2 regions of the Paenibacillus baimaensis genome follow, and region 2 is predicted to be linked to the other one. Evidence: predicted binding sites of a transcription regulator. Region 2 holds the regulator's gene; the other holds the start of a gene.
What was found. Region 2 encodes Rex, which represses fermentation and respiration genes when NADH is low (regulators of the CRP and FNR family bind a similar motif). Its sites were predicted from a motif close to TTGTGAAATATTTCACAA; they were not measured.
Positions count from the first base shown of each region.

Region 1: OB236_RS13285 (cytochrome ubiquinol oxidase subunit I) is a predicted target of Rex. The motif match lies at 4,732-4,749, and genes of this name have one in related genera.

Region 1 covers NZ_JAOQIO010000038.1:31,278-37,443, reverse strand. Annotated here, with positions in the region: gene OB236_RS13310 (macrolide 2'-phosphotransferase) at 1-220, shown strand, start outside; gene OB236_RS13305 (penicillin-binding transpeptidase domain-containing protein) at 308-2,350, opposite strand; gene OB236_RS13300 (YjcZ family sporulation protein) at 2,702-2,827, shown strand; gene OB236_RS13295 (CAP domain-containing protein) at 2,934-3,572, opposite strand; cyclic di-AMP (ydaO/yuaA leader) riboswitch at 3,581-3,714, opposite strand; gene OB236_RS13290 (response regulator transcription factor) at 3,938-4,654, shown strand; gene OB236_RS13285 (cytochrome ubiquinol oxidase subunit I) at 4,837-6,166, shown strand, end outside.
Region 2 covers NZ_JAOQIO010000095.1:142,862-149,027, reverse strand. Annotated here, with positions in the region: gene OB236_RS26865 (hypothetical protein) at 1-94, shown strand, start outside; gene dinG (ATP-dependent DNA helicase DinG) at 168-3,020, shown strand; gene OB236_RS26855 (redox-sensing transcriptional repressor Rex) at 3,017-3,643, shown strand; gene OB236_RS26850 (inorganic phosphate transporter) at 3,758-4,756, opposite strand; gene OB236_RS26845 (DUF47 domain-containing protein) at 4,784-5,404, opposite strand; gene OB236_RS26840 (amidohydrolase) at 5,825-6,166, shown strand, end outside.

The DNA.
Region 1 (6,166 bases), on a different contig from region 2:
TTTCGTCATTTATTTTGCTCTCTTTGGTGACGATGGACTTCGCGATTTACTTCAACGATATGAAAGATTTGGAGGTAGGGTGTGGCCTCGTATGCATGAGCATATTGCAGAACAATGGGCAGCATATCCAGCTGTAGTGGCCAAGTTTGCGCTTATTACAGGAAGAGAGTCCGATATCGAGATGGCTAAAGGTATGATTGCAAACTGGAATGGAGGTTAACTCATCCTAAATTAAGTTAACGGGTAACAATATCGCAATAAACAAAAACCAGTCTAACACGATTCGTGTTAAGTACTGGTTTTCTTCTTACCATGTTGTTTTCCCATATTTGAGAAATATCTTTTTCGCTTTGGCTACCACATAACCACTGCCACCCCGCTTCTTCACATCCTCAACCATCATCGTCAGCAGTAATTGATTAAGAGTGGCATCGAACTCGATAAACCAGCCATTCTCCAACCCGTCCTCTCCCTTCTTTTGCTTCAATTCCGCTGTACCTGTCTTACCTGCGATGTTCATGCCTGATATGTAAGCGCCATGAGCAAAACCCTTCGGGTTCCGGACGGCCTCCACGAGATCCTGACGCACAATCTCGGCAACCTCTGGTCTAATAACATCCCGCTTCCATATGGTGTCAGCCGGGTTGGAAGCTGATTTCACCAATAACGGTGCAATCACATTGCCTTGGTTAATTATAGGCGTATAGGACAACGCTACATGAAGCGGACTCATCTGGACTTCTCCTTGTCCGTAAGCCGAATCGGCAAGTTGAATGTCGTTCTTGATCCCCTGATTGGCCAGGCTGGATCGCGGGAATGGGTACGGCAGCGGCAGCGGCTCTCCAAAACCGAATTTGTAGGCGCCATTATAGAATGTATCTTTTCCCATCGCAAGCGCTTCCTGAGCAAAAAATATATTATCCGAGAAAACCAGCGCATCGCGTAAATTTTCATTGGGCACATCCCGATCACGTGTTACATAATAATTTCCCCATGATGCATCCTTTGTCCAGTATAAGCCTTGAATATTTCTGACGTGATCTGGAGATGACACACCTGCGTTCAAGCCTACGGCCGCTGTAACGGTTTTAAAAATCGAGCCCGGTGAATACAGCTTTGTAAAACGGTTAAGGAGCGGAATATTAGGATCCCCATTCCACTTGTTCCATTGCTCAGCCGAAAGACCCGATACAAACAGATTAGGATCATACGCAGGGCTGCTGACCAATGCCAATATTTCACCGCTCTGCGGCTGTAAAGCAGAGGCAGAACCCGCATCTCCTTGATACTGCTCGTAGATCGCCCTTTGCAGTCCGCTATCGATTGTGGTTTGGACATTCTCTCCCGCTACCGTCTCCTTAGATGCCAACGTTTCACGGGTAGCCCCATTCTCATCAATGATCACGATTCGCACTCCGTCCTGGCCCTTTAAGCTTTTCTCGAACAGCTGCTCCAACCCTGCCTTGCCCAACTGGTCATCAGGACCGTAGCCTTGGTCTTTCAGCTTGGCCAGCTCCTCTGCGTTAATGCCTTGAACGTAGCCAGTCAAATGGGCGGCCGCTTCGGCAAGTGGGTAGGTGCGGATCTTTTTTTGCTGAAAGGAGACGCCCTCTATGCCTTGAAAAGCCATGACTCCCTTACCGTCGGTAGAACCGATTGGAACAAAATTACCGGGTTTTACCCAGGAAGCCTTTAGCTTTTTGTTAACCTCATCCGTTGATAATCCCAAATATTGAGCAACCGATTGAACCGTCTTTTCAGCATCCGGGCCTAAACGATCAGCGGCTAATCCAAGAATGATCAAGCTGCCATTAATCGCCAGCCCTTCCCCATTCCTATCGTATATTTCCCCCCTCATCGCCTTTGAGGTACGTACAGTTACCTTATCATTGTCCTTCATAGCAGGGAAAATAAGTGAAGGAGTCCAGTCTATCTTCCAATACATGGTTGAGTTTTCCTTGATTAACTTTGCTTGATAATTAAATTCAATGGGACCTGCAATCGTCATAAGTGAAGCATGGTAAGTATAAGTAGCTTTATCCTCTGGCGCAGGAGTTGGCTTGGTAGGAGCTGGGAGAGTTGTCCTTTCGATGTGCAGCTGACTCATCCCGATTCCTTCATAAATGGAGAAGTAGCGCTTAACGAACTGATCTTGCGATAGTCTGGTTTGGGAATCTGACGATAGCATCGCATACATGTCTTCATATTGTCCCTTTTGCCACGCAGCCATATAAGAATCGAAGACCTGCTCGGACGTCATCGCTTTAGGTTTGGATGCTTCGTTCCGGCAGCCGGTGATGAGTAGCAGCAGCAGCAGAAATCCCACGATCAACCATTTGGATGTTTTCAAGGATAATCCCCCTTTGCATATAAGTTATCTATTGTCCGTAAATGCGGCTTACCGTACTAAATATAATGAAATATGGCAATCAGTTACATAGACAAACGATCACAACTTGCTGACATTTTCATTTCATAAAAGGAAAATAGACGATCCCGTGAAGGCAACCGTCTATTTCGGAGTGATCTATGGGTTAGCATGGGAGCAGTTGGCGGCTTCTCCCACAACATAGCATATGTAAATCTATCAATTCAGGAACGACAAGTTCCTCCCCTACAAGCGCACATTTTGTATAAGTACAATCCATCAGCCTCTGACCATCATAACATACAGAAGGTCAAACGGAAGGAGGCTGGAAATATGGGATATTTAGGCGGAGCTGGCGTAGGTTGTGGAAGCTGTGCAGGTTTGGGTCTGGGAACTAGCACAGGTGTAATTCTTGTTTTATTCATTCTGCTTGTTATTATTTCGAGAACATTCATCTAACATGAACTGTTAATATCCTGATATAGTCAAAAAGACAGTAACTCGAAGGGAAATGGATTCCTTAATCGGTTACTGTCTTTTTTAAGAGCGACGCCTGCATACAAGCTTAATTCGCAATAAACTCCTGAACCCACTCGCCGTTATAATAAGCTACGCCAATTTTCGTATAATTAGGGCTCAAAATATTTTGTCGATGCCCTGCGCTGTTCATCCAGGCAGTCATCACATCCTGTGGAGTCTTCTGACCCATGGCAATATTTTCTCCTGCATACGTATATCGGATACCATACGATTTCATCATGTTAAAGGGGGAGCCATAGGTAGGAGAGGTATGATCAAAATAATGATTGTTATACATATCCTTCGCTTTATCCAATGCCATAGCCGACAAAGCACTGTCGCTTGCCAACGTCTTCAAGCCTGCTTTTGTACGTTCCTGATTGACCAAAGTTACCACTTGACTCGCAAAGGTGGAGGTGACTGTTGAGTTGCCTGTTCCCTGCGGAGCTGGTGCACTTGAGCTTGTTCCAGGGATATTCAATACCAGTCCTGGCCAAATATTATTGGTATTGGTAACCTGTGGATTGGCTTGAACAAGGGAGCTTAAGCTAATCCCATACTTCTTGGCTATCGTCCACATCGTATCGTTGCCTGTTACCGAATACGGTGCAGCCGAAACAGCCGTGGCTCCAATAATCGTGCCCAAGGCAAGTAAACCGGTTAATACGGACTTCTTCAAAAACATTGCAAACATCCTCTCTTTTTTAAGGCCTACGAGGTTAGCTGACGGGTTCGGGTCAAAGAGCAAGCGCCCGGCCATGAATACGGCTTCACCCCAAAGATTGGGTCCCCCATGCCTCTTGTGGAAGCTTCGGCCTGTTTATGATTCTCTCAAAATACCAATTTGCACAGCTTAAAGCTAGAAATGGTTTAAGAGAGTTTCATTTTAACATGGGATTTGCGAATGATCACTGCACAAAGTTTTCCATCATATTTGAATTCACAAAGCCTTCATGCTTTGTTCACCTTTCCGTTATTGAAATAGCTCAATGTAGTCATGCCTTTGTGAAAAATGATAGATACAATAAAAGGCAGGTGAGGTGATAATAGATGACAAGCAAATACAGAGTATTGGTCGCCGATGACGAAGAACGTATACGCACAATCGTACGCATGTATCTGGAGAAAGACGGAGCTTGTGTTGAGGAATCCGACAATGGCAACGATGCTTTGCATAAAGCGGTGGATAACGATTATGACATCATTGTGCTGGATTGGATGATGCCGGGTCTGAGCGGGCTAGAAATTTGTCAGATGGTCAAGCAAGTAAAAACTACTCCCCTGCTTATGCTTACAGCCAAGGATAATGAAGACGATACGATCCATGCCTTCAAAGCAGGGGTTGATGATTATGTGACCAAACCTTTTAGTCCAAGGGAATTCACATGCCGAATTCAAGCTATCCTTAAACGGACACAACCCGGTAAATTCTGGTCTGCCACCCAATCACCCGGAAACAGATTTATGCTACCCCATCTTCTTATCGAGCATGATGCCCGCAGAGTACTTGCAGATGGACGTGAGATTTCCTTAACTCTCAGGGAGTATGAGCTGCTGCGATATTTAGTGATGAACGAAGGAATCACCTGCACAAGAGACAAGCTTTTTCGTGATGTGTGGGGCTATGAAGATCATGGGGATCATCGCACTGTAGATTCTCATGTTAAGCGAGTTCGCGAAAAATTACAGGCTGTGTCCCCTGCTGCTGCTGCCATGATTGGGACTGTCTGGGGTATCGGTTATCGTCTGAAGGCTTCGAATATTTAAAACGGATTTTGCATAGTGAACAATTGGGGCGAGACATTCATAGCGTTGTCTTCTTTCCCCTTTTTGTTTAAGCTACTATGTGATTTAAATCACATACCTTTTACAAGGAATCTGGCATGATTAGAGCAAGAAATTCGCGAAATCTGAAACCCAATCTTTTGAAGAAAGTGAGGACAGTGACTATGGATTTAATCATGCTTGCACGCACGCAGTTTGCTTCAACAACTATTTTTCATTTTTTCTTTGTCCCTGTTTCCATTGGTCTCGCTCTGCTAATTGCTATTATGGAAACCATTTATGTGGTCAAAGGACGGGAAGAGTACAAGAAGATGGCTCAATTCTGGGGTAAGCTCTTTTTGATCAATTTTGCCATTGGGATTGTCACAGGTATATTGCAGGAGTTCCAGTTCGGCATGAACTGGTCCAATTACTCCCGCTTCGTAGGTGATGTGTTTGGAGCTCCGCTGGCCATTGAGGCATTGCTTGCTTTCTTTATGGAATCTACCTTCATTGGACTATGGATCTTTGGTTGGGATCGCCTCTCGCCCAAGCTTCATCTGCTCTGCATCTGGCTGGTTACGCTGGGCACGTCAATGTCAGCGTTCTGGATATTGGCCGCCAATTCATTCATGCAGCGCCCTGTCGGCTTTACCATCGCTAATGGAAGGGCTGAGATGAATGACATATTTGCCCTCTTAGGAAACGGACAATTATGGGTCGAGTTCCCGCATACCTTGCTTGGAGCATTTGCAACCGGAGCTTTTCTGGTTACAGGCATCAGCGCATGGAAGCTGCTTAAAGGGCAGGACATGTCTTTCTTCCGCAAATCGTTTCAAATTGCTGCATTAGTAGGCATGATTGCCTCCATTGGCGTTGCCTTGTTTGGTCACCAGCAAGCCCAATATCTGGTCAAAACCCAGCCAATGAAAATGGCTGCCAGCGAAGGCTTATGGGGCAAAAGCGGAGACCCTGCTGCCTGGACGGTTATTGCGAATATTGACCCGGACAAACAGACCAACAGTGGCGAAATCAAAATCCCTTATTTGCTCAGCTATTTGTCACACAGCCAATTTCACGGTGAAGTGAAGGGTATGCAAGAGCTGCAGGCTCAATACACCGAACAGTACGGACCAGGAAACTATATTCCGCCGGTACGCACGACCTTCTGGAGCTTCCGAATTATGGTGGCTGCCGGATCAGCGATGATACTACTCGGAATGTATGCCGTTTATTTGTGGATACGCAATAAAATGACAAAGCCTGCTGCCTGGTTTATGCGATTAATGATAGCCGGTATATCACTGCCGTTTATCGCCAATACCGCAGGGTGGATTATGACCGAGATTGGACGCCAACCGTGGACGGTCTTTGGGCTCATGCGGACCGAAGACGGGATTTCCCCAAGCGTAACTGCCGGCCAGGTATTGTTTTCCTTGATCTCATTTACAGCCATTTATTCGGTGCTTGCCATAATTATGGTTGTGTTATTTGTTCGTATTATTAAAAAGGGAC
Region 2 (6,166 bases):
TTTGGCGTTTCAATCGGACCCATCCAGTGTAGAGCCTCTTCTCGAAATGGGATTATGCAGTGAAAAAAAAGGACAGCTTGATTTCTATTGGTAATTTTTCTATTCCCTTTTTGGATGAGTATTGGTATGCTTAAAAGAAACAAGAACGAAGGAGTATCTGAAGAGTAATGAAATTCGCGGTTTTGGATTTTGAAACGACCGGGAGCCAGACTACGGACCGCATTATTCAGGTTGGCCTCGTCATAATAGTAGATGATACCATCACGGACAGGTATACTTCTCTGGTAAATCCAGGGGTCAGTATACCTTCTTCTATAATATCTTTAACAGGCATAGATGATGAAATGGTTAAAGATGCGCCCGAGTTGGATACGGTTATGGCCCGTATGGTGCCACTTTTGCAGGATTGTGTACTGGTCGGTCATGCGATTGCATTTGATTTGTCATTTTTGCAACGAGCTTTGGATGAGCATGGATATTTTGCGTTTGATGGTAAAGTACTGGATACAATTGATGCGCTTCGTGTGTTGTTTCCATCCCTATCCAGCTTTCAGTTAAGCATGGTATGCAACAGCTTCGGTATTGAGCATGAGCGACCGCACCAGGCTGATAGCGACGCAGAGGTTACAGCGCTATTATGGATACGCTGTCTGCAGCGGTTTCAGGAATTGTCTCTGCTTACACTGCAGCGCTTATCGATGGTATTTGATGAAGCTACGACTGACTTTGGCTGGTTTGTGCGCGAAATGATTATGTTCAAGGAAATGTTTGCAGGAGAGGAAGAACCGGCAGGTCAAAATTATCGACAGTTTACTCTTGCGGTCAAGGACTGGGGCGAAGAGGATTCGGTTCGGGAAGAGAAAGACTTATTAACGTTGCCTGATGATTTCGCAGTATTTTTTGCTCAGCTGAAACAAGCGCTCAAGGAACGCTTTACAGCTTATGAGGATCGTGAAGCACAGGAGATTATGCTGGCCGAGGTCGAAGCTGCGTTCGAGCAGGAGCGGCATCTGATGATCGAGGCAGGTACTGGCACAGGTAAATCGCTTGGGTACTTAATACCATCCTTGTTTTACGGGTTAAAGCATGACAAAAAAATGCTCGTTAGTACCCATACGATCAATTTGCAGGAGCAGATCAGGGAAAGAGACATTCCGCTGTTAATGGATTTATTTCCAGTCGGCTTTCGTGCTGCCGTATTCAAAGGAAGAAGCCATTATTTATGCTTGCGCAAATTTGAGACCAAGATGGGTCAGCAGGATTTTGAGCATGGCAAGGAAGATCGGCTGACGGCGGGACAAATGCTGGTGTGGCTAAGTGAAACCGAACATGGCGACGATGAAGAGCTGCATTTTAGCGGCAAAGGTGCGCAGTTCTGGCATTCGGTTGCGAGCGACTCGGATTCCTGCCTGAATCGTGCCTGCCCGTGGTTTAAAAAATGCTTTTACCACCGGGCTCGCAACAATGCTAGCAATGCAGACCTGGTTATTACGAATCATTCGATGCTATTTACAGATACGAAGGCAGAAAGTCGGCTGCTTCCAAGCTACAAGCATTTGGTCATTGATGAAGCGCATCATTTTGAAGAGGTGGCCAGCAAGCATCTGGGTATCGAAGTCGTATACGGTGCTTTTGTCGGTACTCTGTGGTGGCTTTACAAGGATAGTCGTAATGGACAACTTCCCATATTAAGCTCAAGGCTGAGCAGGGCAGACGGCGAAAAGGGGCTTGCGTGGAGTCAGATTCTGGATGCGATGCTTCCTGTTCTGCTGCAGATTAAAGAGGAATGGGATGAATTGACAGATTTGCTCTTTCAATTGGTATCAACCCGTTCTGACCCTTCCCAGCAAACTGAAGGCGGACAATTGGTTTACCGGCTTAAAAAGGATGACAAACCACCAAGCTGGGATAAGCTTCTGGTGCTGGAAGAGAACATGTATTTAAAGCTGACTGAAATTTTGAAAAAGCTGGATAAAGTGCTTAACGAAGTAAAGGACCAGCAGGAAGTGCTGGATGTACAGGGTTTGGTGACCGATATTAGCGGTTCGGTGAAGGAACTGTATAGGCTGAGGGACAATCTTCATTTTTTTATGGCTTTGACCGACGATAACTATGTATACTGGCTTGAAGCGGGAACAAGCAAGAGTAAGTCCATTCAGCTTATTAGTGTACCTGTAGATGTCAGTCCGATGCTTCAGGAGCATTTCTTCGAAGCTAAGGATAGTGTGATTATGACCTCGGCGACACTATCAGTTGGCAAGTCCTTTGACTATACATGTGAACAGTTAGGCTTGAATACCAATGAACCCGAGGCCAAACTGAAAACGGTCCAATTGCAATCGCCATTCAATTATCGTCAGCAAGCGCTGGTTGCGATACCAAGAGATTTTCCCAGCATACGCAGCAACTCTGGTGATAAGCATTTTCTGGACAATTTGTCTCAATCCCTGGCGGAGGTAGCCCTGGAAACGAAGGGACGTATGCTGGTGTTATTTACATCCAACCGGATGCTGAAGCTAACCCACGCGGCTTTAAAAGAGAAACTGAGTCCATTCGGTATAGGTGTATTAGGCCAAGGTGTAGATAGCAGCAACCGCAGTAAGCTGACGCGGCTGTTCCAGAATAGTCCTTCCAGTGTATTGCTCGGAACGAGCAGCTTCTGGGAAGGTGTGGATATTCCCGGTGATGCATTAACTTGTCTGGCCATTGTTCGTTTGCCTTTTCAACCACCGAACCATCCTTTGGTTGAAGCAAAGATGGAGAATCTGAAGAAACTGAATTTGAATCCTTTTATGAAATTATCGGTTCCACAAGCAGTCATTCGTTTCAAGCAAGGCTTTGGACGTCTCGTTCGTACGGCCAAGGATAAAGGTATTGTCATTATTTACGATACGCGTGTTATTGATTCGACCTACGGAAAATACTTTTTGTATTCGCTACCCGGACCCAAAATCGAACATATGCCTACGAATCAGCTAGTGGGTAGAATTAAGCAATGGATGGGAGAAAGCGAAGTATGAAAACGATCAAAATATCGGAAGCAGTTGTTCGAAGACTCCCTGTGTATTTACGCTATTTGAATGAACTCAGTAAAAAAAGTGTGCACACCGTTTCTTCACAGGATTTGGGTCAGAAGCTTGATCTGAATCCTGCTCAAATCCGTAAGGATCTCGCTTACTTTGGTGAATTTGGAAAAAAAGGAATCGGCTATGATGTAGATTATCTGATAGAAAAAATTCGCCAAATTCTGAAGTTGGATAAAGTCATTCCAGTCGCATTGGTTGGAGCGGGTAACTTGGGCAGGGCGCTGTGCAATTATAACGCCTACCTGAGGGATAATATGAAAATTGTTGCTATATTTGATGCCCATGAATCGAAGATTGGTGAATCCATTAACAATCTCAAGGTTAAACCTATGGGAGAACTGAAGGAAACCATCAGAAGTCTGCAGGTGAGGATCGGGATCATTACCGTTCCTGCCTTTGAAGCACAAAATGTAGCTAATCAATTTGTGGATGGCGGCGTAGAAGCCATTCTTAATTTTGCTCCGATCATTATTAAGGTGCCTAATGAGATTCGAGTTCATCATGCCGATTTCACTACGGAGCTGCAAAGCCTTGCTTATTATCTGGATGAAGAGTAAGGGTCATAGACAAGAGTTTTAGCTCCTGTATGAAAATGAAAACACACAAAAAGACCGTTCAAAAGCTTTAAGCTTTTGAACGGTCTTTTTGTGATGTTTAAGCAGTTAGAGGATTTATACAAATAAAGCAATGATTTTGTAGATAAGAAATGAAAGTATCATCGAGATCGGAATGGTAATAATCCAGGTCATAACCATCTTACTAACAGTAGCCCATTTAACATCATGAAATCTCATGACCGTACCTGTTCCTATGATGGAGGAAGAGATAACATGTGTGGTCGATAACGGCATGCCAATGGCAGTTGAGGTTTGAATGATGATCGATGAATTCAAATCGGATGCGAAGCCATTGATCGGTTCAATCTTCAGCAGACGGCTGCCCATCGTTTTGATGATTCTGTAGCCACCAATGGAAGTACCTAAGCCCATCGCGGTTGCAGCAGAAATTTTGACCCATAAGGGTACATCCAGATCAGTCTGGTAGCCAAGAGTAACAAGTCCAAACACCATAATTCCCATTGCTTTTTGTGCGTCGTTGCCACCATGGGACAATGAGAGAAGACCAGCAGAAAAGATTTGAAAAAAACGGAACATCCGATTCATCTTGGATCGCGATTGATTGCCATTTACAATGATAAGCTTTCGAATGATCCACATGATCAGAAAGCCTGTAGCGAAGGCGATGATTGGCGAAAGGACCAGGATAATGACAATTTCTTTGAAGCCACTCCAGTTTAAAGCTGCAAAGCCCGCACCGGATATCACGCTGCCTGCCAAAGCTCCGATTAAGGTGTGCGATGATGAGGAAGGAATCCCGTAGTACCAAGTAATGAGGTTCCATATAATAGCTGTTAGCAGTGCAGCGATCAAAATTTCGACGCCATGTGGAATGGTTGCCGGATTAGCCACCTTGCCTCCTACTGTTTTGGCAACCTCGGAGGAATATATCGCACCTATAAAATTTAAAACGGATGCAAAGATGATTGCGAATTTGGGTGTCAGAGCCCTGGTAGAGATAGATGTAGCAATCGCATTGGCTGTATCGTGAAACCCGTTGATAAAATCAAAGATGAGCGCCAAAGCAACAATGATTATTAATGTAGTTAACATAATTTCCTCCTAGCGATTTCACACAGCTTACGAATAACGCATAATGACGCTATCCAGAATGTTGGCTACATCCTCACAGGCATCGGTTGTTTCTTCAAGACGCTCATAGATTTCTTTTAGCTTGAAATCATGGTAGGGATCTTTGGGGTTCATAAAGATTTCTCGAATGCCTTCACGCATTAAACGGTCCGCATCATTTTCAAGTGAGTTGATTTGTACGGTGTGCTCACTGATTTGTAAATATTTTTTCTTGGACAGTAATTTGAACGAATCGAGAATATGCTGGCAGCTGGAAACGATTACGGCTGAAAATTCCTTCATATAATTATCACTTATATTAATATTCAAATAGTCAAAACGCGCTATGGAGGCTTCAATACCATCTATAACATCATCAAGCTTGGATGCGAGTTCCATAATATCTTCACGATCGATGGGAGTAATGAACACTTTATTAAGACCTTTGTAAATTTGATGCGTGATTTGATCACCTTTGTGTTCCAATTCCTTTAATTGCGGATAGAATGAAGCGGGTGGTTGATCTCCCATAACCGCAGTGCGAAACATTTGGGCGGCCTCAAGCGTGTTCTCTGAAGATTTCACGAGCAGTTGCAAGAAATCCGCATCATTTTTTTTGGCGAAAAGCATGGAATAGCCTCCTTAGAGTTTTGTGAAGCAAAACTGACTTCGTAAGCATGAACTTAGAGTTTTGTGAAGCAAAACTAACTTCGTAAGCATGTACTTGAGTTTTATGAAGAAAAAATAAATTTACGAACATAAAATGAGTGATACGAAGCGAACCGACTTCTATATTAACAATAAATTAATAATATACGAAGTATTTAGATTCATTATGTAGAATTTTGGCGATTAAAATTCACGCAAAATTAAAAATACCATATAGCAGTAACGGAATGCAATGATAGTTTATCCAATTCAGGATATGTTCATGAAAGTTCATTTATGTAAACGGTTATATGGCTGCGAGGGTCTTCAATACTTGATTTTAAAACTTTGAAGTTGTACAGTAAAAGTTGAAGCTAAATGCGAGGAAGGATTCGGGTGACAATGACAAAAACAATCATAACGAATGGTGTATTTCTAACATTAAATGAGCAAAAACCAATTATTCAAGGCTATATGACCATTGAAAATAATTTGATTACTTACATAGGAGAAGATCTTCCACAGCCTCTTGAGCTGTATGACGAGCGTATTGATGGGTCCAAGAAGCTGTTTATGCCGGGTTTAGTTAACACTCATAACCATGCTGCGATGTCATTGCTGCGCGGCTATGGTGACGATCTCGCATTACAGGTGTGGTTGCAGGAGAAAATGTGGCCCATGGAAGGACAATTTACAGCTCACGATGTGCGCTCAGGCACACTGCTCTCCATTCTGGAAATGCTT